Linked DNA regions of Desulfosediminicola ganghwensis. The protein of the gene in region 2 interacts with the protein of the main gene of each other region in a pairwise test. Links are inferred from orthologs where the notes say so. Each region holds a gene or a part of one and is shown on either strand. Other genes may lie near its edges. The genes, in order: serC and selB.

Region 1 (10,293 bases), 210 kb from region 2 along the record:
GGTGCATGCCGGCATCATCGAACCCGGACATTTTCGTTTTCAGTGTGCCGGTGAAGAGGTATTGCACCTTGAGATTCAGCTTGGTTACCAGCATCGCGGCATAGAAAAACTGTTGCCGACCCTGCCTCAGAAGCGTTATCCCGGTATCTGTGAATCAATCGCAGGTGATACGACCATTGCCCATACACTCTGTTTCAGCCAGGCTTTTGAGGGACTCGCTGGTAAGAGTGTAGATAAAGGTGCGAGTATCGTACGCACCATAGCTCTTGAGCTTGAACGGATAGCCAACCATATTGGTGACCTGGGAGCGCTGAGTGGAGATGTGGCTTTTAACCCGCCGGCAGCATATTTCGGAAGAATCCGGGGTGAATTTCTCAATCTGCTACAGGTCTTGAGCGGTAACCGTTTTGGAAAAGGGCTGGTTCGACCCGGTGGTGTTGCGCTGGTTATGGGCGAGGAACAACGACAGTTGATTCGCGATAAGCTTGCTGAAATTACGCCTGAAATTGAAAATGTCTGTGATTTGCTATTCAGCGCCCACACCGTTCAGGCCCGATTTGAACATACTGGTATGGTAGAGCATAAGATGGCCAAGGATCTTGGGTTGGTGGGTTATTCCGGCAGAGCCTGCGGCATAGCTTATGATGCGCGAGTAGCGTTCCCGACGGAATGCTATGCAGAGTTGCCTGCTAATACAAATGAGGTAACCAGCGGTGATGTGAACAGCAGGGCAACGGTGAGACGTGAAGAGATCATGCATTCACTGAAACTCATAACCATGCTGTTGGATTCAATAGATACAACCGAAAAGCCTGTTCATATGCAGGAGTGCGCTCTTAGCCCGAATTCGTTCGTGGTGACCATAAACGAGGGATGGAGGGGGGAAGTGTCACATTGCATCCTTACCGATGATAAAAGCAAGGTGCAGCGCTATAAGATTAAAGATCCGTCTTTTCATAACTGGACCGGCCTGGCAATGTCTCTTCGCAATCAGGAAATTTCTGACTTCCCGCTCTGCAACAAGAGCTACAATCTTTCTTACTGCGGCTTTGATCTGTAAAACGGTTAAACCGCAATGAGTGATATATAAGGTTTGAACTATGCTGAAAATACTAAAGAACAAACTTGAGCAGGGGAACAAAACCTCAAAGTACCCCAAAGAGCCTATTGCTCTGTATCATCGCTATCGAGGGATGCCGGTAATCAACACAGATTGCAGTGCAGATGTTATAGCTGAGTGTGTTTGTATATGCCCGCAGGAAGCAATTGACGCTACGGAAAAAACTATTGATCTGGGGCGTTGTACCTTTTGCGGTCAATGCGAATCGGTGGAAGGGGAAGGGGGTGCATTTGTCAGCTTCAGCGAAAATTTTGAACTAGGGGCAGCGAACCGGGAAGATCTTGTTACCGGTGGGGCACTGCCAGCTTTGGCTGATCACTCAAAACAGCACTTCAAAAAACTCTTTGGACGTTCTCTTCAGCTTCGCCAGGTCTCGGCAGCGGGTTGCAATTCCTGCGAAGCTGATACCAATGTACTTAATACACCGTTTTTTGACCTCTCTCGATTTGGTATTGATATTGTCGCATCTCCGCGACACGCAGATGGTATTCATGTCACCGGGCCAATTTCGCGCAATATGCGGCAGGCACTTATAGATACTTATGAGGCGGTGCCGTCGCCCAAGGTCGTTATTGCAAGCGGCTGCTGCTCGATTTCAGGCGGCCCGTTTCGCGGCAGTGAAGAGGTCATCGGTGACTTAAACAGCCTGGTTCCTGTCGATCTCTACATCCCCGGTTGTCCGCCACATCCGTTGACAACTTTGCATGCTTTGCTGAACTATTTTAAGTAACTTCTTTTAGCAACGACACATCCCTTCAATCTATACAGAGACTGAAGGGATGTGTCAGAGTTGGTCACTCAGATACGTGAAACACTGCTGTCTTGATATTATTTTCTGGTATGCTCGGGCTCATTCTAATTGGCCATTCAACAGAAACGAAAAACACCCTCTGGCAGAGTTTATATTTTTATCCACACATCAGGCTCATAGGGGCCTTGTCGGCAATATTCGATTCTGTAAGGTGATATGATCACCACGCAGTACAACGGGTCATCAGGTCCGGCAAAGATAGAGCGAAGTTTTTCGTTCCAGAATCCGTGCCTGTCGTGATGGTCTGTTGAAAAAGTTGCTGTCGCCTGAATCTGCAGGTAAGGGTTCATATCGGCCAAACCAGATACCCCGGAAGTCATATGCACTTCCGGGTTTGCCCGTATCTGTTCAATCTTTCTCGAGTCAACATACGAGGCAAAACGAATCGTCAAATCATCATCACCAACAGCAATTACATATCTTACCCAGGGTTTCATTTCTAATGTCAGTGTCGCAAAACTGGCAAGATGCGGCTCAGCAATGATTTCCAATATACGTTGTTTTAGATCAGGCATATCATACGTCCTTTCGGCAGTGCTCAGAGGTTCTTGTAGGTGACAGTATCCGTCATAATCAATTTCGCTTATCGGCAGTTTTTTTGCAACCAATCCAATTGTTATCGCTTTCCGATAGCAGCCACGTAGATAGTTGCCTCATGTACCCCGTCAATTTTTAGAATATCATTCATCTCGGCATCAAAAAAAGCTGCAACCGGACACCCCCAGGCATCATTCGCTTCAGCTGCAAGCAGAATATTCTGACAGATATGAGCTGATTCCATGAAAATGAACCGGAGACCGCGATCGCCATATCTGGGTAAAGTTCTCATAAAAACTGCTGTCCAGATAAATATAACAGCAGCCTGGGAGAGAAATGTTTGATCGAGGCACGCCCTGGTGATCTGGCTCCCCAGATGCCCCTCCTGAAGGTATTCGAGGGCCAAGTTGGTTACATCGAGATGATACAGGCCGGGAGAGAGAGTGTCGACATTCTGAACAGAGAGATAGGTTTCGATGGGGTAGAGAGCTCCGGCTGATGGTGCCGTACGAAAAAGCCTGTCTCCGGCTGCAGCTGTTACTCCTTGTCCTGCCCAGACAATGTGGGCGAGAGAATCAAAAGCTATTGGTGCTTTTGAATAAACCCGACCAGATCTCCTCTTTTTAAGCAATTTGTTCAGATCGGGTTCTTGAGGTGTGAAGCCGCTGCTTTTTTCCGGCAGATTAAAGCGTTGAGCATCGGGATAGGTTTTAAAGGGTGGGGCGGCTTTGAGCATCGGCGATCTCTCAGCTTTCAATCCGTTTCTTGAGATACTGCTTTTTTGCATAAATTGCATCGAAACCATATCTCCAGACGCCATATCGGCCCCTCCTTAGCTTGCTTGATCTTTGCCAGCCAACTGCCCGCAGGCTGCTGAAATATCTGATCCTCTGCTATTTCTTATAAAGACTGAATAGTGAGCGTCCAGCAAGATTTTCTGAAATGCCAGCATCCTGTCACGAGGTGGACTCTTATAGGGAAGTTCAGCACATTCATTGTACGGCAACAGATTGATTTTGCAGGGGATACCTCGAAGTTTTTTAGCCAGTATTCTGGCATCCTTATCAGAATCGTTAATACCTGCAAGCAGAATATACTCGAACATGATTCGTCTACGCTTCGGCATGGGGAAATCCCTACAGGCCTGCAACAACTCGTCGAGTGAATATCGTTCGTTGACAGGCATAAGTGCATCACGGGTGTTATCGTCCACCGCGTGGAGGGAAATTGCCAGATTGGCCTTTGAGTTTAAGCCAAGCTCTCTCATTTTCGGCACAATTCCGCAGGTGGAAACTGTGATCTTGCGAGCAGTCAGGTCGAGGCCTTTCGGTTCCGTAAGAATAGAGAGCGAAGTGATAACATTCTTCAGATTATTGAGTGGCTCTCCCATGCCCATATATACCAGGTTTGTCACCCTGTCGGGGCCGATGAGATCTTCCTCCGGCTGTGCCAACAGATAATCCCGTACTGCACAGACCTGGTTTACGATCTCACTTGCGGTGAGATTACGTTTGAAACCCATTGTTCCGGTAAGGCAGAAAGAGCAGTGCATAGCACAACCAACCTGGGACGAAATGCAGAGCGTATTTCGATCTGGCTCTGGAATGAGCACCGATTCTATAATGTGTCCGTCATCGAGAATAAAACCGAACTTCACACAACCGTCCGATGATTTCTCAATAATCGGATTCGTAAAACTCGATAAGTATGCGTGTTCTGCCAATACTTTTCGAAAAGATTTGGCAAGATCGGTCATTTCGGCAAAATCATTTATCCCTGGCCGATAGAGCCATGCCATGATCTGTTTACCTCGAAATGCCGGTTGTCCCAGGCTCTCCACAAACTGAATCAGCTGTTCCTGGTCAAAATTACGTAAATCTGTCTTTTTTTCTGTCATAACCTTCTAAAACCTTCAGGTACAAGCTGGTGTGTATCCTGTAATCCATCATCAATCATTTCCAACATTTTCTCCCTGTCTCTGGGCACCCGTCCCATGATCGGCAGATAATTGGAGGCATGATTGGCAAAAAACTGACTGGCCGTATCGAGATTGTCTATCAACAATCTCAATTCTTTTAACATTTCAAATGGCTCGAGTAGCTCAAACCGGCCATCGCGATAGAGTCTGGCAAGCTCTGTATTGTCGAGCAGCATAAGAGTCAGAGCAGCAATTCTTTTGGGTTGCATCTTATTCAAGACTTTTGCAGTCTCTATCGCATGCTTGCTGGACAATTCACGCCCGGCTAAACCTAAAATAACCATTGCGGAAAGAAACAGCCCGGCCTCTCTGATTTTTTCGGACGCTGCAATCATGGACTCAGCCGTTTCGCCTTTTTTTACTAAAGCGAGCACCTTGTCATTACCGCTCTCCAGACCAAGATAGACCCGATCAAGTCCTAGCTTTTTCAGTTCAACGAGCTGTTCGACACTTTTGCTTCGTATTGACCTGGCGCTGGCATAAAGAGATATACGGTTTACCCATGGGAGTTTTATCCGAATATCTGAAAATATTTTTTTTAATCTCTTAAAGGGGATAACAAGTGCGTCACCATCTGCAAGAAAGACCTTGTTCTGATTCCGGCAATATTGCGCCGCAAAATCTAAATCACTTTGCACAATCGGATCTTCTTTGATTTCAAAGCGCTTATCTTTGTAAGCACCGCAAAAAGTGCACTTGTTATGTGAGCAGCCCACAGTCACCTGAAGGATGATCGAATGAGCTTCGCTCGGTGGACGGATGATTTGTCCTACGTAATGCATAGTCCTCTTTAAATAAGATATTTGAAGAAATGAAAATCAACCAGCTTAGTTCAGCGCAGCGGCGAATTTATCACTGCTTTTGGTGTGATTCAGTTGTAGTCTTTAGAAATCTATAGACCTAAAAGGGCCGGGATAACGTGTTGTATCCCAGCCCGAAAACATTACAGCAACACCCCATGTTAAGCACATCTGTTATGCGGGATTTTTTGCCTCAAACTCTTTCATAAACTCAACCAGTTTGACAACGCCTTCCCTTGGGAATGCATTATATATGGAAGCACGACATCCACCTATGGAGCGGTGGCCCTTGAGTCCGTTAAGTCCGATTTCGGCTGCTTCGGCGATAAATTTTGCTTCAAGTTCAGCCGTGGGAAGGTTGAAAGAAATATTCATGATTGATCGTGAATCAGCATCTGAATGACCACGATAATAGTCAGTGGCATCAATAGCAGTATAGATGAGAGCTGCCTTTTCCCGATTGATTTTCTCCATCTCCGTGACACCACCCTTAGCCTTCAGCCATTTCAATACTTCAGCCACTATGTAAATGGGAAAAGTAGGGGGGGTATTGAACATAGACCCTTTATCCGCATGGGTCTTATAGTTCAGCATGGTAGGCGTACTCTCAGGTGCTTTACCAAGAAGATCTTCCCTGATAATCACCAAGGTAACACCAGCCGGCCCAAGATTTTTCTGGGCACCCGCAAATATAAGACCGAATTTGGAAACATCTATCTTTCGGGCAAGAATGTCGGAAGACATATCACAAACAAGCATCTTTTCAGTTTCCGGCATCTCATGAAACTGGGTGCCGTAGATGGTGTTGTTCGAGACAAAATAGAGAAATTCTGAATCATCTGCGACACTGTATTCCTGCTGCTTTGGCACGCGATTGAAACTATCCTCTTCACTGGAAAATGCCACATCGACATCACCGAAAAGCTTTGCCTCTTTAATGGCCTTTTTTGACCAGGTGCCGGTATTGAGATAAGTTGCCTTTTTCCCAACCATAAGATTCATCGGCACCATAAAAAATTGGCTTGAAGCTCCGCCCTGAAGAAAGAGTACTTTGTAGTTATCGGGAATCGCCATAAGCTCGCGCAAAAGCGATTCGGCATCTTCGATAACTGCCATGAACTCTTTTGAGCGATGGCTGATTTCGATGAGTCCGATACCTGAATCCTTGAAATTGACAATATCTTTGCTTGCCTGCTGCAGAACTTCGTAGGGAAGGGTGGCGGGCCCTGGACTGAAATTAAAGACTCTCTCTGGCATTTTAGGATTCTCCTTGGATAACAACACAATTTCCTTACTGAAAACTGTTAACTTAAATCGTGTAATTGTTCTGTCGTAGTGCTTCGTAGAGGACGATACCCGCGGTCATTGCTAGATTCAGACTCCTGATATCAGGACTTTGCATGGGTAACGTATAGCAACGGTCAGAATACAATGTTCTTATCTCTTCAGGCAACCCTTTTGTTTCTCTGCCAAAAATAAGGAAATCACCGGGTTTGTATTGTGCGTCTGTAAAAGGCTTGTCAGTTTTTGTGGTGAAAAAGTAGAGCCTTTTTTCATCCTGCTGTTCTAAAAAGTCATCAAGGCTATCCCAGTAAACAATGTCTACATATTGCCAATAATCGAGCCCTGCACGCTTTAAATGTTTATCATCAGTGGAGAAACCCAGTGGATGAATAAGGTGAAGAATGGTTTTTGTTGCTCCGCACAGCCTGGCTATAGAGCCGGTATTTGGTGGAATTTCAGGTTGAACGAGTACTATGTTAAATGTGTTTGCTGAATCCATCACTTTACTTATCCGATTTGATTTACATGGGTTTTAGCATTTACCGAAAGCACCTTGTACCCATCAAGGGATGTTCGGTAACATTTTTTGACTGGAAGCAAGGTTTATACAGCCAGATTTCAGGCAACACAAGGAAAAAACGTTCCTTTTGGCTAATCGAATTCTGACAGCGGCAAATGAATATTGCAATAATCCCTTTTCAAGATACATTCTAGGAGACTGTCGGACTATTGCGATTTTCACTCAAATCGAGGCATCGAAGGAAAAATAAGCAGAGCCATATTTTTGACATTGCGAGCATTATTTTTCATTCGATAACGATGAGTTAGTCAAAAAGGGTTTAATCCAACAGACTCCTGGTGACTTCTGATGCGATAGATTAGATATCCATGCGGTTCAATCTTCTAATTGTGAGATTAACGTCAGATCTAATGAGAGAATTTCGTAATCTAGATGCTAATCAGCTGATTCTGCTCGTATTAGCTGCCATATACCTGATAACCCAAGCTTTAGGTCAATTTTACTCTGAACTGGGGTGCAGCACTGTCGTAACGGAGAAGGTAATGCTTCGTCAGGTAAATGGTGAGTTGACACTTGTAAATGAGCAACATGATGAATCCGTTGATGATGATAGAGATAGAGCTTCTCATCTGACACCGTTTTTCTTTGAACCTGTACCTATCAATAGCGCTGACTACTCGCTTCTGTCGACACTGCCCGGGATCGGTCCTGCCATGGCAGAACGGATAGTGCAACACCGCAGGCAGTATGGTCCGGTAACAACGATAAAACAACTTGAAAAAATACCTGGAATAGGCGAAAAGCGATCAGCACAGCTCGCAAACCATATCACTTTTAAATGATGACCGAATCCACAGACACTATTTACCAAGAACTGACGAACACCCCGGTACTTGCTCTTGTTGGTCCCACAGCTATAGGCAAAACAGATCTCTCCCTGGAAATAGCCAGGGTTTGTAACTGCGAAATCATTAGTGTTGACTCCATGCAGGTTTACAAATTCATGGATATCGGTACCGCGAAAATCAAGCCGGAAGAGATGGCGGGGATCCCTCATCATCTTATTGATGTTGCTTACCCCGATGAGGAATATGATGCGGCACGTTTTGTCAAAGAAGCTGCCGCCGCAATTGCTGCAATCATTGCAAAAGGTAAAACACCTTTACTTACCGGAGGCACTGGACTCTACCTCAAGGCACTTGTTGACGGTCTCTTTGCCGGTGTTCCCGAAGATCGTGAAATCAGGGAACAGCTTAAGCTGAGAGCGGCAAGCGAAGGCACCTCGAAACTACACGAGGAATTATCCCTATGTGACCGTATTAGCGCCGATAGAATCCATCCCAACGATACTTTGAGAATAATCAGAGGGCTTGAGATTTACCTTGCATCCGGGGTTCCCTGGTCTGAGCATCTGCGTCGCCAGAAACAGTCAGAGCAAAACGGGATAGTGAATAACATCTTGCAGGTTGGTTTAACCTGCGATCGGCAGAAACTTTATGAGCGTATCAATATGCGTTCTGAGATCATGCTTGAACAGGGATTGGAAGAGGAGGTTATGGGGCTCCTCAAGATGGGTTATCATGAAAATCTCAACTCCATGAAGTCTATAGGTTACCGGCATATGTTGAACTTCTTGAGCGGATTGTGGAATTACGAGGAAATGATGGAATATCTTGCCCGTGATACCAGGCGATACGCTAAGCGCCAGTATACCTGGTTCAACAAAATTACCGATCTTGAATGGTTTGAAGTTGAAAACAAAAAAATCATAATTGATCATATGTCTAACTGGCTGCAAAAACAGCAATAAATAGATACTAAATTCCTTAAAGCCAGAGACAATATGCAAGACGAACTTCCAGAACTTATTAAAAAAATCTTCGCCAAAAAAAACATCACAGATGATCAGGATATTTTTCGCTTCCTTCACCCTAAACTCGAAACTCTTCCGCATCCTTTAAATATGAAGGGCATGCAGCAGGCAGTTGAATGCATTGTCAAAGGGGTAGAGGAGGGCGATGATATCGTCATTTGGGGTGATTATGACGTTGACGGCACCACAGCGACTTCACTTTTAGTAAATTTCTTCAGAAAATTAGGCATTGAACCATATTGGCATATCCCGAACAGGTTAAAAGATGGTTATGGCCTGAACACTGAGGTGTTTGAACAACTCAAGAGTACGCATTCAATTGATAATTTCCTTCTCATTACTGTCGACTGCGGAATTTCAAACAGCAAGGAAGTTGCAGAAATTCTCGAACTTGGTGGAAAAGTTATAGTCACAGATCATCACCAGCTCCCTTTAGGGGATTTACCTGGTTGTGTAATCCTCAACCCTAATCAGGACGGTTGTGATTTTGCCAGCGAAAAGCTGGCCGGAGTTGGTGTTGCCTTCTACCTTGCCGCAGCCGTCAGGTCAGAATTAGAAAAACATGGGTACTTCAGGGAGAACGAGAAGCCAAATCTCAAAGATTATCTTGGCTTTGTAGCTCTTGGAACTGTATCGGATCTCGTGGAAATAACAGAAACCAATCGTATCCTGGTACGGGCAGGTATGGAGGCATTACCCAATTCTTCAATTCCAGGCTTGCGATATCTCTTGGAGAGTGCCGGACTCTACGGCTCACTTTTAACCTCTGAAGACATAGGATTTTCAATTGGGCCACGCATCAATGCCGCTGGAAGACTTGGTACGGCTGATGTCGCTGTCGAGCTGATGACCTGTGACAACCATACCTCAGGAAGCGATCTGGCAAAAAAGCTGGAATCATACAATGAAAGAAGAAAGTCTATTTGTTCAGATAACCTAGAAACTGCTTTAACATTGATACAGCGGGGTAACCTTGCTGAAAAATCCGCTATAGTAGTTGCTGGTGATTTTCACCCGGGAGTTATCGGTATTGTCGCGTCAAAAATAGTGGATGTGTACCGGAAGCCAACCGTTGTATTTGCAGAAGAGGGTGAAAATGAATCGACTTCATACAAAGGGTCTGGGCGTTCTGTTGAGGGAATAGACCTGCTGGGTTGTCTTCACAATTGTTCACATCTCCTGGGAAAATACGGCGGGCATGCTATGGCTGCCGGCTTATCAATTGCTGCAAACAACATAGAATCTTTCAGAGAAGAGATGAGTCGCCATGTTGAGCTTGAAAAAATGAATATTTTACAGGGTGCTCAAGGCAACACTCTCAACATAGAATGTAATCTGGACGAGGTAATGTCCGGGAATGCCATTGATTA
Region 2 (17,128 bases):
AGCTCACTCAGATTAGCGATTCCCTATCCGAGGTATGCCGCCTTTACTAATCCAACAAGTCGAAGAGTTTTGCAGGGAAAATTTCAATTTTCAACCTGACGACAAGATTATTGTCGCTATTTCGGGCGGTATTGATTCCACCGCTCTACTTCACCTGCTTCATGAATCACGTTTTCAGCTTCGCCTCATGGCTGTCTATGTCGACCATGGTCTTCGCCCGCATGAAACAGATGCTGAAATAGAGTTCGTACAGCAATGTGCCGAGCACCTTGCCATCCCCTTCATCGCCAGGCGGGTAAATGTCGCAGCTCTCCAGAAAGAGCGTAAATGCTCACCGGAAGAAGCCGCCAGAATCGCCCGTTACAACGAACTTGAATTATTGCGACAGCAATACACTGCCGACTATATAGCCGTAGCCCACACTGCCGACGACCAGGCTGAGGAAATACTCATTCGTCTTATCCGCGGTACAGGCCTCAAGGGACTATCCGGCATGACTCCTGTAAACGGACATATTATTCGACCTCTGCTTGCCCGGACCAAGGGTTCACTGGCTGCCTATCTCAAAGAAACAAACTTTGGCTTTTGCCATGACTCATCCAATGATGAGCGAACCTTTCTACGTAACAAGGTCCGACTGGATCTGCTGCCACTTCTTGAAAAAGATTTCAACCCCTCCATCCGCAATACCCTGTTACAGACTGCAGAGATCCTCCAACAGGATGAAGCCCTGTTGGCACAAATCAGTGATGCGCATTTTCAACAACTCGCTGTCTTGAATCGGGACGGGGCTGACAATCTGCAACATCTTGATCTGAGCCTGTCACGGTCGAGAGCAGAGCACCCGGCTATCCTCAGGAGAATACTCGAATTAAGTTGCTGGAAGATCGGCAACAGGCCTACTTTTCGTACCATTGCCCAACTTCAGGCCCTTATCGATAAAGGGGTTAACGGCTCACAGCTTCACCTGTCGCATGGACTTCGGGTACATCTTGTCGATGATGCCATCCGTTTTTTCTACCCTTCAGGAAAAAAGAGTTACAGGGGGAATGGCATGTCGACACCGGCAACCTTTGAGCATACGTTTGACGGCCCCTCTTGTCTGCATCTGCCCGAACTGGGCCTGGAAATATCGCTTGAGATACTCGACAGACAAAACTGCAATCTCAACCAACCCGCTACCCTGTTTGCCAATGCGGATGAGCTGACCTTTCCGCTAACTCTACGCTCAGCGCATCCCGGCGAAAGATTCCGCCCTCTCGGCAGTCCCGGTAAGAAAAAAGTTACCCGGATTCTCAGCGATATGAAAATCCGGGCAGAAAAACGTGCTAACTATCCTGTGCTGACCTGCGGTGATCACCTGATTGCCATTGTCGGAGCGAAACTCTCAGATGAATATAAGCTTACTCCCGCAACTCAGAAGGTTTTGGCAATCAGCTACCACACAAAACCATGATTACGCTTTTTTACGCAGAATACGCTTGTCGCCAACTCTGATGGTGAGCTTGATACGATCAAGATATTCAAGAATCGGGATGGAGAACTTACGGGTCAAGCCGGTAAGATTTTTAAAGCCAGGGGCATCAATCTCGCCTTCTTTTTTCATAACTTCGGTGACTTGTGCCACCAACTTGTCAATCAACCCTTTATCATAATAGAGGGTCTCACTGATTTTAACCAGCTTCCCTTCCCGCAGCAGTACATCGAGTACCTGCTTGACCATCTTTTCTGAATACTCAGAGAATTTCTCCATGGTGTCGCGCACCGTGGGAGTTGAAAGACCACTGGTCACATACCAGGCGAGCAACTCTTGCTGAAGCTCTTCCTCATCCGCCTTCAGTGCTACTTCGTGCCCGGCCAGATGCAGCATAGACTCTTCCTGTACCACTTCGTTTTTACGAAGCAGTTCATTCAAACAGTACGTAAACACCTTCTGGTCAATTGATTTACCTAGTGACAGACGCAACTCTTCCCGCACCAAGCCGACCTGCAAGGGGTGGGAAGCGTGATATTTTTTGAGTGACTCCAGGATTTCGAGTTTGGTTTTCTCCGCAATCTCCACATCCACATATCTCTGACTGGCCGAGTCGACCACCACCATTTTTTTAGTGGAGATCGGATCATTCAGGGCTTTTTTCAAGTGCTTGCCAAAAAGCCCCAAACGGATTGCCAGATCATCAAAAGTAAGTCCGTGCGCGCCACTCTCTTTCAAAAACATCAGGGTACGATCTTCAAGGCTCCCTTCCATCAGGATCTGAAACACTTCCTGATTGTAGGTTCGATCCGACTCTGTGAGACGTTTTCTTTTCCGCGGCGAGACATTACCGATTATCTCACCACCACCAATTGTTGCCACAGGTGAGTAGCTTCTCACTACGAAGTGATCACCACTCCACACAGCAATAGGTTTTTCCAGCAGAATCTGCACCCCAACCTCCTGGCCCGGCTCTAACTCATCACGATCAAGCAACGAAATACGACCTAAAATCTCGGCAGTCCCAAGGTGTATGCGAACCCTGCTACGATGCTTCAACGCTTTTTCATTAGATCCAAGATACAGAAATCTGCAATCGAGCATGTAGTTTTCCTGCAAGGAGCCTGGCGTGGCGATCACCATACCGCGCTCCACCGTGGCCGTATCGACACCCTGCAGATTAATGGCGGTCCGGTGACCGGCCTCGACGGTTTCCACCGCCGCTGAATGCACCTGGATACCACGCACCTTCGCGACCTGATCTGTCGGATAAATGCGCAGATCTTCACCTACACTCACCCGGCCGGAGATGGATGTACCGGTGACTACGGCACCAAACCCTTTCATGGCAAAAATTCTATCCACCGGCAAACGAAACGGACCGAAGACTTCTTTGAACTGGTGCTGACGAACAAACTCATCCAGGGTGTTCAGTACAATGTCTATGCCTTCCCCGGTTATAGAGGAAACGGGTATAATTGGGGCTTCCTCTAAAAAGGAGTCCTCGCAGAACTCCCTGATCTCCTCTTCAACCATTTCCAGCCAGTCTTCATCCACCATATCCTTCTTGGTGAGGATGATCATGCCCTGCTTTACACCGAGAAGACGGCAAATTTCGAAATGCTCAACGGTTTGCGGCATGATGCCTTCATCCGCAGCAATAATGAATGCTACAAGGTCCATACCGGTCGCCCCGGCGACCATATTTTTCACAAATTTCTCATGCCCCGGAACGTCAACAATACCAAGCCTGTGACCGCATGGCAGATCGAGGTGAGCAAAACCAAGCTCAATTGTGATTCCTCTTTTCTTCTCCTCTTTAAGACGATCTGTCTCAATTCCAGTCAGGGCACGAATAAGGCTGGTTTTGCCATGATCGACATGGCCGGCTGTTCCAAGTACAATTTCACGCATGGGGCAGTATCAGGGGCTTTTATTGTTATTTTACGGGTTAAAGAAATGGGTTTCCGTTTTTTTCCTGGCCAATAGTGGATTGACTGCCACCATAGCCATGTCCCGGCCACACAACAGTGTCTTCAGGCAGTACCAGTAACCGCTTGCGAATGGATTCGATAAGTTCCTTATGAGAACCGCCAGGGAAGTCTGTTCTGCCAAGTCCCCCGACAAACAAGGTGTCACCAGTAATAAGATTATCACCGTTCAGTAAACACATTCCACCTGGTGTATGCCCGGGCGTGTGAATGACCTGCATCTCCTCATCACCGATGGTAATCATATCTCCGTCTTCAACTTCAACATCAGCAGGAGGCGAGGCTTCGAGCCCTAACATAGAGAAATAACCTGCCACTTCGGCTTTACCGAAAAACTCCGAATCCGCTTTGTGCATCACAATTTCAGCACCTGTTGCTTCTTTCAGGGCTCTGTTGCCACAAACATGATCGGGGTGGCCATGGGTAGCAATAATATATTGCAGAGACAACCCAGTCGCTTTGAGCTCGGCAAGAATCTGATCAACATCACCACCCGGGTCTATGACTGCAGCTTTTTTCGTTGCCGGGCAAGCAGCGATATAACAGCATACCCCCATCGAACCAACAATAATTTGCTGTATTTGAAGCACGCTCACTAACCTCTTAATAGTAATTTATAGCTTCGGGGGTATTATGACCACACTGCTCATAACAACCCCGTTTCAATACTGACCTCAGGAACCGCAGTCGCAACCGCAACCAGCCATAGGTAAAATGACAGGTGCTGCCACCGGTGGTAAACGTAGCTCAACGGCATCAACAACCTTGCCGAATGCGACAATCGCAGGGCTATCACCTTCAGAAGAGAGGTATGGTGTACCATCATCACCTGCCATAACCACTTTGGGATCCATTGGGACCCTGCCAAGAAATGGCAGCTCAAATTCGCGGGCAATTTCCTCGCCACCACCTGATTTGAAAATATCCACGGTCTCATTACAGTGCGGACAGACAAAACCGGACATATTTTCCACCACACCGGCAACATCAAGATTTACCACTTTACAGAAATTAATAGATTTACGAACATCTGCAAGAGCTACTTTCTGAGGGGTGGTTACAACCACAGCTTTCAGATTTGGAATAGTCTGGGCAACTGAAAGTGGCTCATCGCCGGTTCCTGGAGGTGCATCAATAACAAGATAGTCCAGCTCACCCCAATCCATATCAGAGATAAATTGTCTGATCGCCTGGATTTTGATGGGACCCCGCCAGATGATTGCCTCATCTCTGTCCTTCATCATGTACTCTAATGAAACCACCTTGAGGTTGTCGTTATAATTGAGCGGTGGCACCAGATCGTTCTTTGATTTCGGAGGTTGAAGGTTTCCTTTGAGATCGAGCATCCGCACCACATCCGGACCGTGCAGATCCACATCCATCAAGCCAACCTTGTGACCTCGGTTCGCTAAAGCCAGGGCAAGGTTGACCGAAACGGTGGATTTACCCACCCCGCCCTTACCACTCATAACCAGTATCTTATTCTTGATCTTACCAAGTGATGTGGTGATGGCATTCTCCTGCTGGGCCATTGCCGCCTGCTGTGATTCTTTACTACTGCCACAACCTGCGGTGCTGCTGGAACAGGAACTACTTCCACATGAATCTGACATTATACGACCTCCAGGTATTCCAGGCCAACGTGAACATGCTTAAAAATACTCTATGCTGTTCTGGTGGGTTCTACATGGAAATCACGTTGTAGCCCCTCTTGCAAAACAACCGGAATAGCTCAATGTTCAAACAGGTCTGGAGAAATAAATGATATGTGTTTCAGGGCCATAGCCCATGTTCTACAGGGCCGGTTTGCACGGCCCACTCTACAGTAATGCTGTTGTCCGGAAATGCAAATGAAATCCTCCTGATCCGGGATCTATTTTTCGACACTCCTAACATTTCTCAATCAAGCCCGGGACCTTTTCTGCGCTTTTTGTTGCGCAATTCTGGCTGAGTCCGTATTATGAGAGATTGACTTTAACCTAAATAACCTTGAAATTTTTCCTTTATTTCAAAAATCTGGCAGGAATAGCTATGCTAAGCTGGTTTAAAAAGAAATTCACTAAACAAGAAGCTAAAAAACCAAGTGAGGATCAGAAAATCCCGGTCGCGCCACGCGAAATGGGAGAAACTACTCCTCAATTGGACGAAGATACCATAACCCAGGTTGAAGAATCAGTCTCTACTGCCGAACACGTAGAGGTAGAGGAACCTATCGATAGTTCTGCTGATTCCGATACAGATCTCGTTGAACGCAAAATCACATCGCAAGATGAGCTGGAGACATCAGACAACCAGACTATTGAACTTAAAGATTCTATTGAACAGCCTACAGAGCCTGAAAGCAGCGAAATCGCAGCTTCAGAAACTCCTGCAGAAGCTGAGATTGTGGACCAACCTGATGAGCTCCCAGTTAGCACAGAACAGGCTCAGGAAATTGAGCGTGATCTGCCAGAGCCCGAGACTGAGGTCAAATCACCGCTTGAAGTACTCGGAGAACCTGCAACCAAGCCAAAAGAGAAAGGCTTCTTCTCAAAACTTTCTGATCGTCTCACCAGGACCCGCGAGAACTTCACCTATCAACTTGATTCCCTCTTTCTTGGCAAGAAGCTGATCGATGCTGATCTTCTCGATGACCTCGAGGAACTACTCATCACCGCAGACCTTGGTGTTTCAACTACCCAGGAGATTCTTGATTATGCCAGAAAAAAGGTAAAAAGAGACGCTCTCTCGGACCCTGCAGCCCTTAAAGATATCATCAAAGAGAAATTAAAGTCATTTATCGTCGATTATCAATCTGATGCCGCACTGGTTATGCCGGACAAGGGGCCTTTTGTCATTATGGTAGTTGGGGTCAACGGTGTAGGCAAAACCACCACCATTGGTAAAATCGCTCACAAATTCAAGCAATCCAAGCAGTCAGTACTGCTCGTCGCAGCCGATACCTTCCGTGCTGCAGCCAGCTCTCAGTTAAAAATATGGGGAGAGCGGAACAACGTACCTGTTATCGCCCAGCACGAAGGTGCGGATCCTTCATCTGTAGTATATGACGGTATCGCTCACGCAACAGCCAAGGGATATGACGTTGTTCTGGTTGATACCGCCGGCAGATTGCATACCCAGACTAACCTGATGGAAGAGCTTAAGAAAATCAAAAGGGTCATGGCTAAGCAGCTCAAAGGTGCGCCACACGAAGTTATGCTGGTAGTTGATGCCACCACCGGCCAGAACGGTATCTCCCAGGCAAAGCTTTTCGACGCCGCAGTAGATCTGACAGGGATAACACTGACTAAACTGGACGGTACCGCTAAAGGCGGTATTGTGGCTAATATCTGTAAAGAACTAAAAACTCCTATCCGTTTTATCGGTGTTGGCGAACAACTTGAGGATCTCAGGGATTTTGATCCTGATGAATTCATCGAGGCCCTCTTCGCCGGCAAGGAAGTTTCATAAAGCTAAGGAAAACCAACAATGCAATATCAACGTCGGCAGCAACCTGGATGCGGTGGCTGCCTGCTCATTATACTGCTCATAGTCTTCGTCACAGGGGGGGCTCCTGCACTCATCAACTTTATGGGCGCCCTGTTTTTCTCAGGCATAGCTGGTGTCTTAATTTTTCTCGCTCTTTTCTGGGGCTTTTCATTCTGGGTAAAAAGAAAGGTTGCCACCTACGAGCAATCCCAGACCGAGAGCCATAACCGCTTCGTCTGGCTGCTTGTTCACATTCTGGTACACATCGCCCGCATAGACGGCCAGATTACTCGCGATGAAGTTCAGACCATTCAAAGATTCTTCCAGCATAATCTGCGCTATAACCAGACGAAGATGCTCTGGCTGAAAGAGCTAATTAAACAGGCGACAGCCTCTGAAGTCTCTCTGCAGACACTGTTGCAGGAATTTAAGAGCAACTTCGCCTATGAGCCCCGGCTTATACTGCTGGAGCTTGTCTATCAAGTGCTCTACACCAAATCCACTGTACCTGAGAGTGAACTCAAAATCGCCCGGGACATTGCAGCATTTCTTGATATTTCAGTATATGACCAGCGTACCATAGAGGCTAAATATAAGTATCGAAGCCACCAGCAAACTGCCAGAACCATAGACAGAGCTGCCCAATACTATGCCGTTCTGGGTCTTGAACCTGAGGCATCTGAGGATGAAATCAAAAAAGCCTACAGAAAACTCAGTATGAAATATCACCCTGATAAGGTTCGCCACCTTGGTGATGAATTCAGAAATGTTGCGGAAGAGAAAATGAAAGAGATCAATGCCGCCTATGATTTCTTTAAAAAGCAGTAAAGTAGTCACAGGCAAACGTAGCACCCCGAGATAAAACGATTTGAAAATCCCGGTACTTCCCTTACAGGTGCTACCGGTTTTTTTAGAATTTCACTGTAAGGAGAATACGAAATGTCCATTTCTTTGAAAATGAAGGGATTTGCCGAAAAATCCTCGTGGATCAGAAAGATGTTTGAAGAAGGCGCACGACTCAAAGCTGAATTCGGTGCTGAAAACGTTTTCGATTTCAGTTTGGGAAATCCTGATGCTCCACCACCCGCAGAGTTTTACGACGTTATTCAGCGAAGAGCAGCGGACACCAGCCCCGGCGTTCACTCTTATATGCCCAACAACGGCTATCCCTTTGTACGGGAAGCTATCGCTGCCAAGATGAGTAAAGAGCAGCAGGTCACCATTGACCCTGCCGATATGCTTATGACCTGTGGTGCCGCTGGTGGCTTGAACGTGGTTATAAAGGCTCTGCTGAACCCCGGCGAAGAGGTGATCATCCTGGCACCATTTTTTGTCGAATACCATTTCTATGTCGACAACCATGGTGGGGTTACCAAAATCGTAGAAACCGATGAGGAATTCAACCTCGACCTGAAGGCGATCGAAGAAGCTATTACCGAAAAGACCAAAGCGATTATCATCAACTCGCCAAATAATCCCACCGGCCAGGTTTATTCACAGGAAGCACTTAAAGAACTGGGTCTGCTGCTGGATCAAGCCGGCAAAAAATTCGGCACCACCATTTATATGCTTTCTGATGAGCCATATCGCAAAATCATTTTCGATGGTTTCAGCGTACCTTCCATTTTTGCCGCCTACCGCAACAGCATAATCGTTTCCAGCTACTCTAAAGACCTGTCACTGCCGGGTGAACGAATCGGCTACCTCGCTGTCCACCCTGAGGCAGAAGAAAAAGCATTGCTGGTAGGTGCCCTGAACCTTGCGAATAGAATCCTCGGCTTCGTCAACGCCCCGGCCCTGATGCAACGGGTTGTAGCTGAACTCCAGGAGGCGTCAGTCGATAACTCCATCTACTCAAGAAGACGCGACTTGTTCTGCAAGATACTCGATGATGCCGGCTTCGAGTACCTCCCGCCAAAAGGCGCCTTCTATATATTCCCCAAGACTCCGATTGAGGACGACGCAAAATTTTGTGCGATCCTGCAGGAGGAGAAGATTCTGGCAGTTCCTGGAAGAGGTTTCGGTAAACCAGGCTTTATGCGTCTCGCATTCTGCGTTCCGGATGAGGTGATTGCCAATTCAGCCGAAGCATTCAAGCGAGCCATGGCTAAAGCTCAATCTCTGTAATTCGTAAATAGAGTTACCTGAAAAAAAAGAGAACACCCCAATGGCTGATGCCATTGGGGTGTTTTGGGTAACAGACATAATCCTTGCAGTTTTCACTGAATATCGTCTAAAAACCGCAGATACTCCCTATTCGCCAGCAACAACTCTCTGCCGGCCTCAATTGCTCCATCAACCTGTTTACCCGTTAAAGAAAAGGTAGTCGGTATCTGATTGAGAAAAAAGCGCTGCTCCTCATCCGTAACCTGATTAAAATCCAGCTCGACAAAGTAGTGTTCCACCTCCCGAGTCTCGTCCGAAAGCTCTTGCGCCCAATCCTGCAGCGCAGTGTTCAACAAATCCATAGTTGCTGCATTATAGCGGTGTAACTGAATATCTGTAACAGCACCCATAAATTGCTCAACTCCAGGAGGACTTTTGCTCTGTTCTAATTCGTACTGGGGTCTGGTAGAGGCATTGACCGATATAACAAGAAGTTTTGAGGCAACTGGAGCCCCTCTTATTTCGCCGAACAACTCGCGGATTCCTCCGGCAGCATCGACGGTTTCATACAGCGCCAGCAGACCAAGGTTATCAGTTATTCCACCATCCACCAAATGTATGTAGGGACGTTGCTTTTTATCAGCATAGCTTGACAGGCCGTCAAGTAAATGCCTGGTCTGATGACTCTGCCCTGTGTGATCAGCAACTGCCTGGATGAAGGGTGATGGTGGCGGACAATCCTGATAATTTTTCAGAACTACCGGATTAAAAAGTACAGGAACCGCACTTGAAGCAGTTACGGCTCTGGCAACCGGATAGGAACTGATATCAGAGCAAAGCAGCGAAAAATAGTTTTGGGTGAACGCAAAACGAATGCCAGCGCCGAGGTCCGAGGCATTTATGATGATAAAGGGGCCGTCAGCACGATTTAAATCCGCAAAGGTCGCTCCATCAAAAAGCACCTTTTCGTAATAACTAATCGCTGTCTCAGTACGACCATGCTCGGAGAACCAGCTCCTTGGACTTAAAATCCTTGATAGGAGTTCGGAAGCAACATCTCTGCGTAAAAATCGTTTCTCGTAATCGGAAAAAACCCGATCCCCATGGAGACCGAAGTAGGCCGCGGTAAAGCTGCCGCCTGAAACAGATGTTATCACATCCACCTCATCCAGTAAGCGGCCTGCCCTGCCCTCTATCATCAGGTCAGTGTCACGTAATGCCTCCAGGACACCATAGGACATTGCTGCAGCACGGCTGCCACCTCCTGAAAAAGCCAGAATGACAGCGAAATCATCCTGCGTCGAATTATTCCCTATCCGTCCAAAACCATACGACTCTTTCTCCCCGTATGTCGGCAACCCGGCAATATTACTTATTTTACCTTGAGTTGCGCATCCGGAGAGAAACAATAGAACAACCAGCAGCCAATAGTGCATGAGCTGATACCTGTTGAGTCCATTGATGGCAAGGTTCGATATCACAAAAGTGATTATTTTTTCTTACCACCTGATTTTTCTTTAAAAATCAGCTGAATGGGAACCTTGTCCAGGCCAAGTCCGTCACGAAACTTGTTGGAAAGATATCGCTGGTACGAGAAATGCACACCTTTGGCGCTATTGCTCATAACGACAAATTTTGGCGGTCTGGTGCCAACCTGTGAGGTGTAGAAGAATTTGAGGCGCTTATTTTTGTAAATAGGCGGCGTATGTGCTTCCGTGGCTTCCTGCAATAACTTGTTCAGGGCAGCGGTTGGGAATTTTGCCTTGTATTGACGGTACACAGCACCAATCACCGGAAAGAGACGCTTCACGCCAAAGCCGGTCATGGCGGATACCTTCAAAAGCGGGGCAAATCCCACGAAAGGTAATTGTCTGCCGATCTCTGCCAAGAGGTGATCCTGACGCTTCTTGTCATCCTTGATCAGATCCCATTTATTAACGAGAATAATGAGACCCCGGCCATGATCGAGCGCATAACCGATAACCTTGGTATCCTGCTCGGTGATTCCTTCATCGGCATCAATCAGGATAACCGCTACGTCACATTTTTCCAGTGAAGCCAGCGATTTGAGAATACTGAATTTCTCAAGCTTATCCTTGGTCTTGCCTTTCCGGCGGATTCCTGCGGTGTCGATCAGCAAATAGCTGAATTTACCGTGGGTAAGTATGGTATCGACAGAATCACGGGTGGTGCCGGAAATCTCTGAAACCACCATTCGCTCCTCACCGACAATCCGATTGATCATCGATGATTTGCCTACGTTGGGGCGACCAAAAAACGCGACCTTGATAGTATCATCCGGTAGTTCCGGCCCACTATCACCTTCGTCGATGGTCTTAACCAGACCATCCATCAGGTCGTTAAAACCATAGGCATGCTCTGCAGATAACGGCCAGATCATCTCTATACCCAACTCATAGAATTGAGAGAGAATCTCCATTTCCTGCTTGGGAGTATCGATCTTATTGACTACGTGGTAGATCGGCTTGTCGATTCTACGCAGCAGTTCAACAACTTCGTAATCCGCAGGGGTAAGGCCTTGTTTACCATCCATGAGAAAGATTATGATATCAGCTTCCTCAATGGCAGCCAGCGCTTGCTCGCGGATATGGTTTACCAGCAAGTCTTCGGGGTTGTCATCGATACCACCGGTATCGACGAGAATAAATGTTCGATCTCCCCAGACTACCCGTTCATAGTGGCGGTCACGGGTAACACCCGGTGTGGGATCGACGATTGCATTGCGAGATTTGGTAACCCTGTTGAACATGGTCGATTTACCCACATTCGGGCGACCTATCAGGGCTATGATTGGACATGTTGGATTTGCCATAATTTATATTCCTTTGTTGAAGCAAAGGGTGGTTGTAACCGATAGTAAGAAACTTTGCATCCTTTTCCCGCAAAATCAGGCAAAACAGGCCAGAATCAACGACAGGCCACAACTCTTGCCATTTTCTTTTCTGCCATACAACCAGTTAAGGCTTTTGTTTTTTAATTACCCGTGAAATCAGTCGTGGTATTGAAATAATTTCTAAGAATCCAGCCATAAACAGGCGACACTAAAACATCAATAAGGAATAATCACTGTTCAGAGAGAATATCACGTGCCTTCTTGAGCACCCCGGCAAGAACTGTACACACTGGTGTATCAGAAACAGCCATCTGCTCAGCAACCAGTATTGTCAGAGATCGTACTGCAGGCTCAATATAATCCTTAAAAAACAGCTTGCCACGCACATTACTTAAGAATGCAAATGCACCTATAATCTGAAGGTTGCGCTGTATAGCAAGTAACAAATATTGCCGATAAAATTCATCTTTGCTAATTCCACTCATTCCACTGAGCTGGAGATGGTAATAGTCAAACAATTCTCTCTGGAACCAATTCGGCAGGTCAACATAGGGATCGATCAACAATGATGCAAGATCATAACCTAACGGCCCGAACCTACCTCCCTGGTAATCGATTATGCGCGCATCACCGTTGGTTATCATCACATTTCTTGACTGGAAATCCCGGTGCAACAAATAGTCTATCGGAATTCCTGAGACGTGTTCTGCAAGCATCCCAAATTCATCAATAAGACCATCGGGCACTTCCTGTTTCAATAAGCCCTGCCAGAACGCACGAAGAAAATAACCTGACTCCCGCTCGAGCATAAGCTCACGGTCATATCTTGGCGTATCCCAACACCAATCCTGGCAAAAGCCGCGAACGCCATCACACTGCAGGGTAAGAAGCTGATCTATGGTTTTCCGGTAGTACTCACGGGCAGCAACCGCATCCTGATCGTTGTTAAGATCCAGCCGTATTATCAGGCTTTGGAGATGCACATCCCCCAAATCTTCATAAACCAGCAGGTAATGCCGGGGATCAAAGCCACAGATTTCCGGTACGGAAACCCCAACCTGCTGCAGATGAGAACCAATCTTCCAGCTCGAAACCGCCTCGGCACATTCTTTCTCACCAGCATCTTTTGCCGGTGCAACAGCGACATATCGATGTCCTGCACCAGACTCGACCCTCCAGAACCTGCGGATCGAGCCGTCACTGCTCATCGCCTTGACACGGACTTCAGCCTTACTGGTTCCCTGCTTTTCTAAAAGCAGGTTTTCGATAGCTTCGTGCATTTTATCAGAATATTTCAATATCGAACCTGCCTCTGGTCATCCCTTTCACTCATCTTACATGTTGCTGCCAACTTATAAGCCATCCGGACTAATCGATATAAGCTCATTGTCGGCGATGTGTCCAATGGGTAACTCCACCCCGTCCCAGACAACTGTACGAGACAGCTTCACATCCTGAATCTTCGATGCACCAAGTGCACACCAGTCCGCAAGCTTATTTTCTCCAACGACAGTCAGCTTGTCACTCACCAGAAAAGCATTGTCATCCTGATATTCAAAGTCCTGCCATCGGGGAATCTTGCCGGTCAGTAATCCTTCATGCAGTTCCAGATAATCGTCAGGGGTTCCCATATCAGTCCAGAAACAGTCATCGGCTCGGAATACGCCAAGCTGAACCCGTTCTTCAAGCAGTTTCCGATAATGACCGATTATGCAACTGTTCGCACCATCAGGCAGCGATTCGAGAATAGACGGATCCAACACCTGCAGACCGGTAAACGCCAGTTTTCTACCCGCTGCATCGGCTGCAAAGCTTTTAACACGACCACCTGCGACAGTAACCTTATTGAACCTGCTGCAATTATGCATGGCCATGGTCACTGCACAATCATTGCCAGCGTGTTCCTTCATCACCTGACGATAGTCGATAGTGTGATAGATATCACCATTGGTAACCAGAAGGGGCTCATCAGCCATATGTTTCAGTGCGTAGCGCAAGCCACCGCCAGTTCCGAGAATGGTCTCTTCCGATTGAACCACAACCCCTTCAAAACCGGCCAACGCAGACTCAATCTGATTTCGCAGATGATGGCAATTAACAATAATTCGGGAAAAACCAAACCGCTGCAATCGCCTGATTGTGAGTAACAGCAACGGTTGGTTCAGAATTGGGAAGAGTGGTTTGGGCTTTACCCTGGTATGGGGTAGTAGCCGGGTGCCAAAACCGGCTGCGAGGATCATTGCCTGCACGGGGACCTCCAATTCAGCGTAAAATCAGCCCAATAAGTTGAACAACACATCTAGAACAGCAGCGTGCCGTCAGGCTGTTCCGTCACTCCAACAACTATGATGCCTGCATCGTTCGCAGCGCGAACCATTGCCTCACGATCAAACAACAGTGCCTGGCCAGCTTCTACAGCCAACACAGACCCCTTAACACTATGTAATGACTCAATGGTCTGAATACCGGTCGCCGGCAAATCAAAACGAAAATCCTGATCCGGCTTTTTGACTTTGACAACGACAGCTTTTTCTTTTGCCAACGCACCACCACGTTTAATTGCCGCGTCGGTGCCTTCGATAGCCTCAACAGCAACCACTGTGAGATCGCGAACCACTACACATTGACCGATATCAAGCCTGCCAATCGCCCTGGCATGCTGCCAGCCAAATTCGATGTCCCGGCGCTGCTGTTTGGAGGGCTTTTTTCTGGTCAGTACTCCGTGAGGAAACAGCAAATGTTCAAGATACATGGTCGATTCACGGACCTTGATACCATCCTTTTCAAGAACAGCAGCTATCGCGCGCAAGATGGCATCATCCTGCTTGGAATCAATCTTGTTCCAGAGGGTAAGAGCCTTCAGGTCCGGCATGATATCCCGAAATATCTGGGTCTTGGTGATTGTTCCAAGAAATACCGTTTCAGCGACACCATGGGACTTGAACCAGGAAATCAACTTGCCCAGCTGTCCAAGTTTTATCCAACAGACATCATCCGCTGCATCCGCTACCCGCTGGTCCGTCTCATTTTTATGGGCAATAACCATCACCCGGCGACCTGCCTTCCGGGCCGCCTCGATAAAAAGCAGAGGAAACTGACCTCCACCGGCGATTATACCAATAGTATTTGGATCGATTGCCATATTACCCATCAATTTTCAGTACGTCGTACAACACCACGCTTAGAACTCTCGAAAAATTCGATAAGCTGGGCAACTTCATCGCAATCGGTAATTTCCATTTTTGCCTGTTCCAGCGCATCTTTTAGTAACAGATCCGGTGATCTGAAGATGATTCTGAAGGCTGTATCCAGTTTGCTGATTGTTTCTTTGCTGAAACCGTTTCTCTTGAGACCTATTTTATTCAAGCCGGAGATTCTGGTTCTGTTTCTGGTGCCGGCAATAATCACAAAAGGTGCGACATCCAGGCTGATTCCAGATACTCCACCAATATAACTGAATGAACCGATACGGCAGAACTGGTGTATCGCAACAAGGCCACCGATAGAGGCGCGATCTCCCACTTCAACATGGCCTGCCAGGGTGGCCACGTTGGCAAGAATGATATTGTTGCCAAGTTTACAGTCATGGGCGATATGCGTATATGCCATGAGCAGGTTGGAGTTACCGATAATGGTTTTTCCCGGGCCTTGCGGTGTTCCTCTATGAATAGAAGCATACTCACGAATCTGGTTATCGTCTCCGACAATCAGTTCGGTAGGTTCCCCTTTGTAGCTGAGATCCTGCGGAGCACCTCCCACCTTGGCGAAAGAGCTTATAAGGTTCCTCTTCCCTATAGTTGTGGGGCCCGAGATAACGGCGTGGGGCTCTACCGTGGTTCCTTCATCTATGCAGACTCCGGCTTCAATTACGGCATAAGGGCCCACAACTACAGAACTATCGAGTTCAGCTTTGGGGTCAACAACTGCTGTTGGATGGATATTCATAATGTACCAAGTTTAAAATGTTTTGTTTTTTCAACAACAAACATGAAATTTTCTGCTGCCAATAAATCACATCAAAGTCCGAAGGTCTACAATTTCTTAATATAACACTGATCGTACCGATGGCCATCTACCCACGCAGATCATGACTTTTCGGCAATAGGGTAAATGGCCATCAATCTCTTTTCAGTGCTACCTGGAGACTAAGAGTAGGACGCCATCATTTCGGCTTCGGCAACCAAAGCGTCATCTACATACGCCTTGGCTTCCATAACCATGATGTTTCTTTTCTTTTTCAGAAGTTTTACTTTATATATCAACTGATCTCCTGGAACTACCGGCTTTCTGAAACGTGCTTTGTCTATTCCGGCAAAAAAGATCAGCTTGTTGCCTATGGCATCCTGATCGGCATAAAAAGTCATAATACAGCCAACCTGGGCAAGACCTTCAAGGATGAGTACACCCGGCATAACAGGCTTACCTGGGAAATGTCCCTGGAAGAACTGTTCGTTGATGGTCACGTTTTTCAGCGCTGTGACTTCCTCACCAACTTTCATATCCAGAACCCTGTCCACTAGAAGAAACGGATACCTGTGAGGTACCAGATCCATAATGCCTACAATATCTATATTTTCCGGAGCGGGGATCTCGCTCATACTCTCTCTCCTTTATCTAATTTCATTTCTCATTTTTTGATATGTCTTCCTGTAGAGCGGCAACTGCTTTTTTCAGCTTCCGCACATCGCTGTTCAGTTCAGGAAGTTTATTATAAACCATTATCGATTTTGCCCAGGATTTAATGGGCAATGCCGGCCAGCCACCTACTTTGGCGCCTTTAGGCAGTGAGTGATGTACTCCACCGCCAGCCGCAACCATTACCTGGTCATCCAGATGAATGTGCCCATTTACAGCCGCCTGACCCGCCAGTACCACATTCCTCCCTAGAGAACATGAACCGGCTAGTCCCACTTGCGAAATTATCAGAGAATTTGGACCAATAACCACATTATGGCCAACCTGCACCAGGTTATCAATCTTCACTCCCGACTGAATCCATGTTTCGCCAAAAGCTGCCCTGTCTATACAGGCATTAGCACCTATCTCGACATCATCATCAATACGGACGATACCGACCTGGGGACGTTTCACATGATTGCCCATAGCGTCCGTTGCATAGCCATAGCCATCAGCGCCGATCACAGTACCGGAATGAATAATCACCCGGTTACCGAGGATACACCCGTTGGCGATGGTAACATTCGCCTTCAATACAGTATCATCGCCAATCGCAAC

The links.
Region 1: the proteins of selB (region 2) and serC interact in binary tests that used the Escherichia coli proteins (3 or more experiments, as listed by UniProt). The link is inferred for Desulfosediminicola ganghwensis from one-to-one orthologs.

Annotation. Positions count from the first base shown.
Region 1 is NZ_CP050699.1:3,502,029-3,512,321, reverse strand. The notes cover bases 4,463-7,362. They hold serC (3-phosphoserine/phosphohydroxythreonine transaminase), read right to left. Parts: upstream 6,504-7,362; coding sequence 5,421-6,503; downstream 4,463-5,420. Other genes in these bases: trmL (tRNA (uridine(34)/cytosine(34)/5-carboxymethylaminomethyluridine(34)-2'-O)-methyltransferase TrmL), read right to left, coding at 6,556-7,029; FCL45_RS14925 (radical SAM protein), read right to left, coding at 4,463-5,228. Outside these bases: FCL45_RS14950 (hydrogenase large subunit), read left to right, coding at 1-1,060; FCL45_RS14945 (NADH-quinone oxidoreductase subunit B family protein), read left to right, coding at 1,101-1,850; FCL45_RS14940 (pyridoxamine 5'-phosphate oxidase family protein), read right to left, coding at 2,021-2,446; FCL45_RS14935 (SagB/ThcOx family dehydrogenase), read right to left, coding at 2,548-3,288; dual-specificity RNA methyltransferase RlmN, read right to left, coding at 3,301-4,365; more of FCL45_RS14925, read right to left, coding at 4,362-4,462; FCL45_RS14910 (helix-hairpin-helix domain-containing protein), read left to right, coding at 7,593-7,892; tRNA (adenosine(37)-N6)-dimethylallyltransferase MiaA, read left to right, coding at 7,889-8,860; single-stranded-DNA-specific exonuclease RecJ, read left to right, coding at 8,894-10,293. UniProt on the Escherichia coli protein: Catalyzes the reversible conversion of 3-phosphohydroxypyruvate to phosphoserine and of 3-hydroxy-2-oxo-4-phosphonooxybutanoate to phosphohydroxythreonine. Is involved in both pyridoxine and serine biosynthesis.
Region 2 is NZ_CP050699.1:3,716,887-3,734,014, forward strand. What follows is about bases 923-3,842. They hold selB (selenocysteine-specific translation elongation factor), read right to left. Parts: upstream 3,389-3,842; coding sequence 1,457-3,388; downstream 923-1,456. Other genes in these bases: tilS (tRNA lysidine(34) synthetase TilS), read left to right, coding at 923-1,456; FCL45_RS15850 (MBL fold metallo-hydrolase), read right to left, coding at 3,426-3,842. Outside these bases: more of tilS, read left to right, coding at 35-922; more of FCL45_RS15850, read right to left, coding at 3,843-4,055; FCL45_RS15855 (Mrp/NBP35 family ATP-binding protein), read right to left, coding at 4,140-5,078; signal recognition particle-docking protein FtsY, read left to right, coding at 5,497-6,915; FCL45_RS25325 (DnaJ domain-containing protein), read left to right, coding at 6,934-7,761; FCL45_RS15870 (pyridoxal phosphate-dependent aminotransferase), read left to right, coding at 7,873-9,060; FCL45_RS15875 (patatin-like phospholipase family protein), read right to left, coding at 9,153-10,475; ribosome biogenesis GTPase Der, read right to left, coding at 10,529-11,872; FCL45_RS15885 (aminoglycoside phosphotransferase family protein), read right to left, coding at 12,124-13,191; FCL45_RS15890 (nucleotidyltransferase family protein), read right to left, coding at 13,246-14,133; FCL45_RS15895 (LpxI family protein), read right to left, coding at 14,193-15,035; lpxA (acyl-ACP--UDP-N-acetylglucosamine O-acyltransferase), read right to left, coding at 15,044-15,838; 3-hydroxyacyl-ACP dehydratase FabZ, read right to left, coding at 16,039-16,491; lpxD (UDP-3-O-(3-hydroxymyristoyl)glucosamine N-acyltransferase), read right to left, coding at 16,514-17,128. UniProt on the Escherichia coli protein: Translation factor necessary for the incorporation of selenocysteine into proteins. It probably replaces EF-Tu for the insertion of selenocysteine directed by the UGA codon. SelB binds GTP and GDP.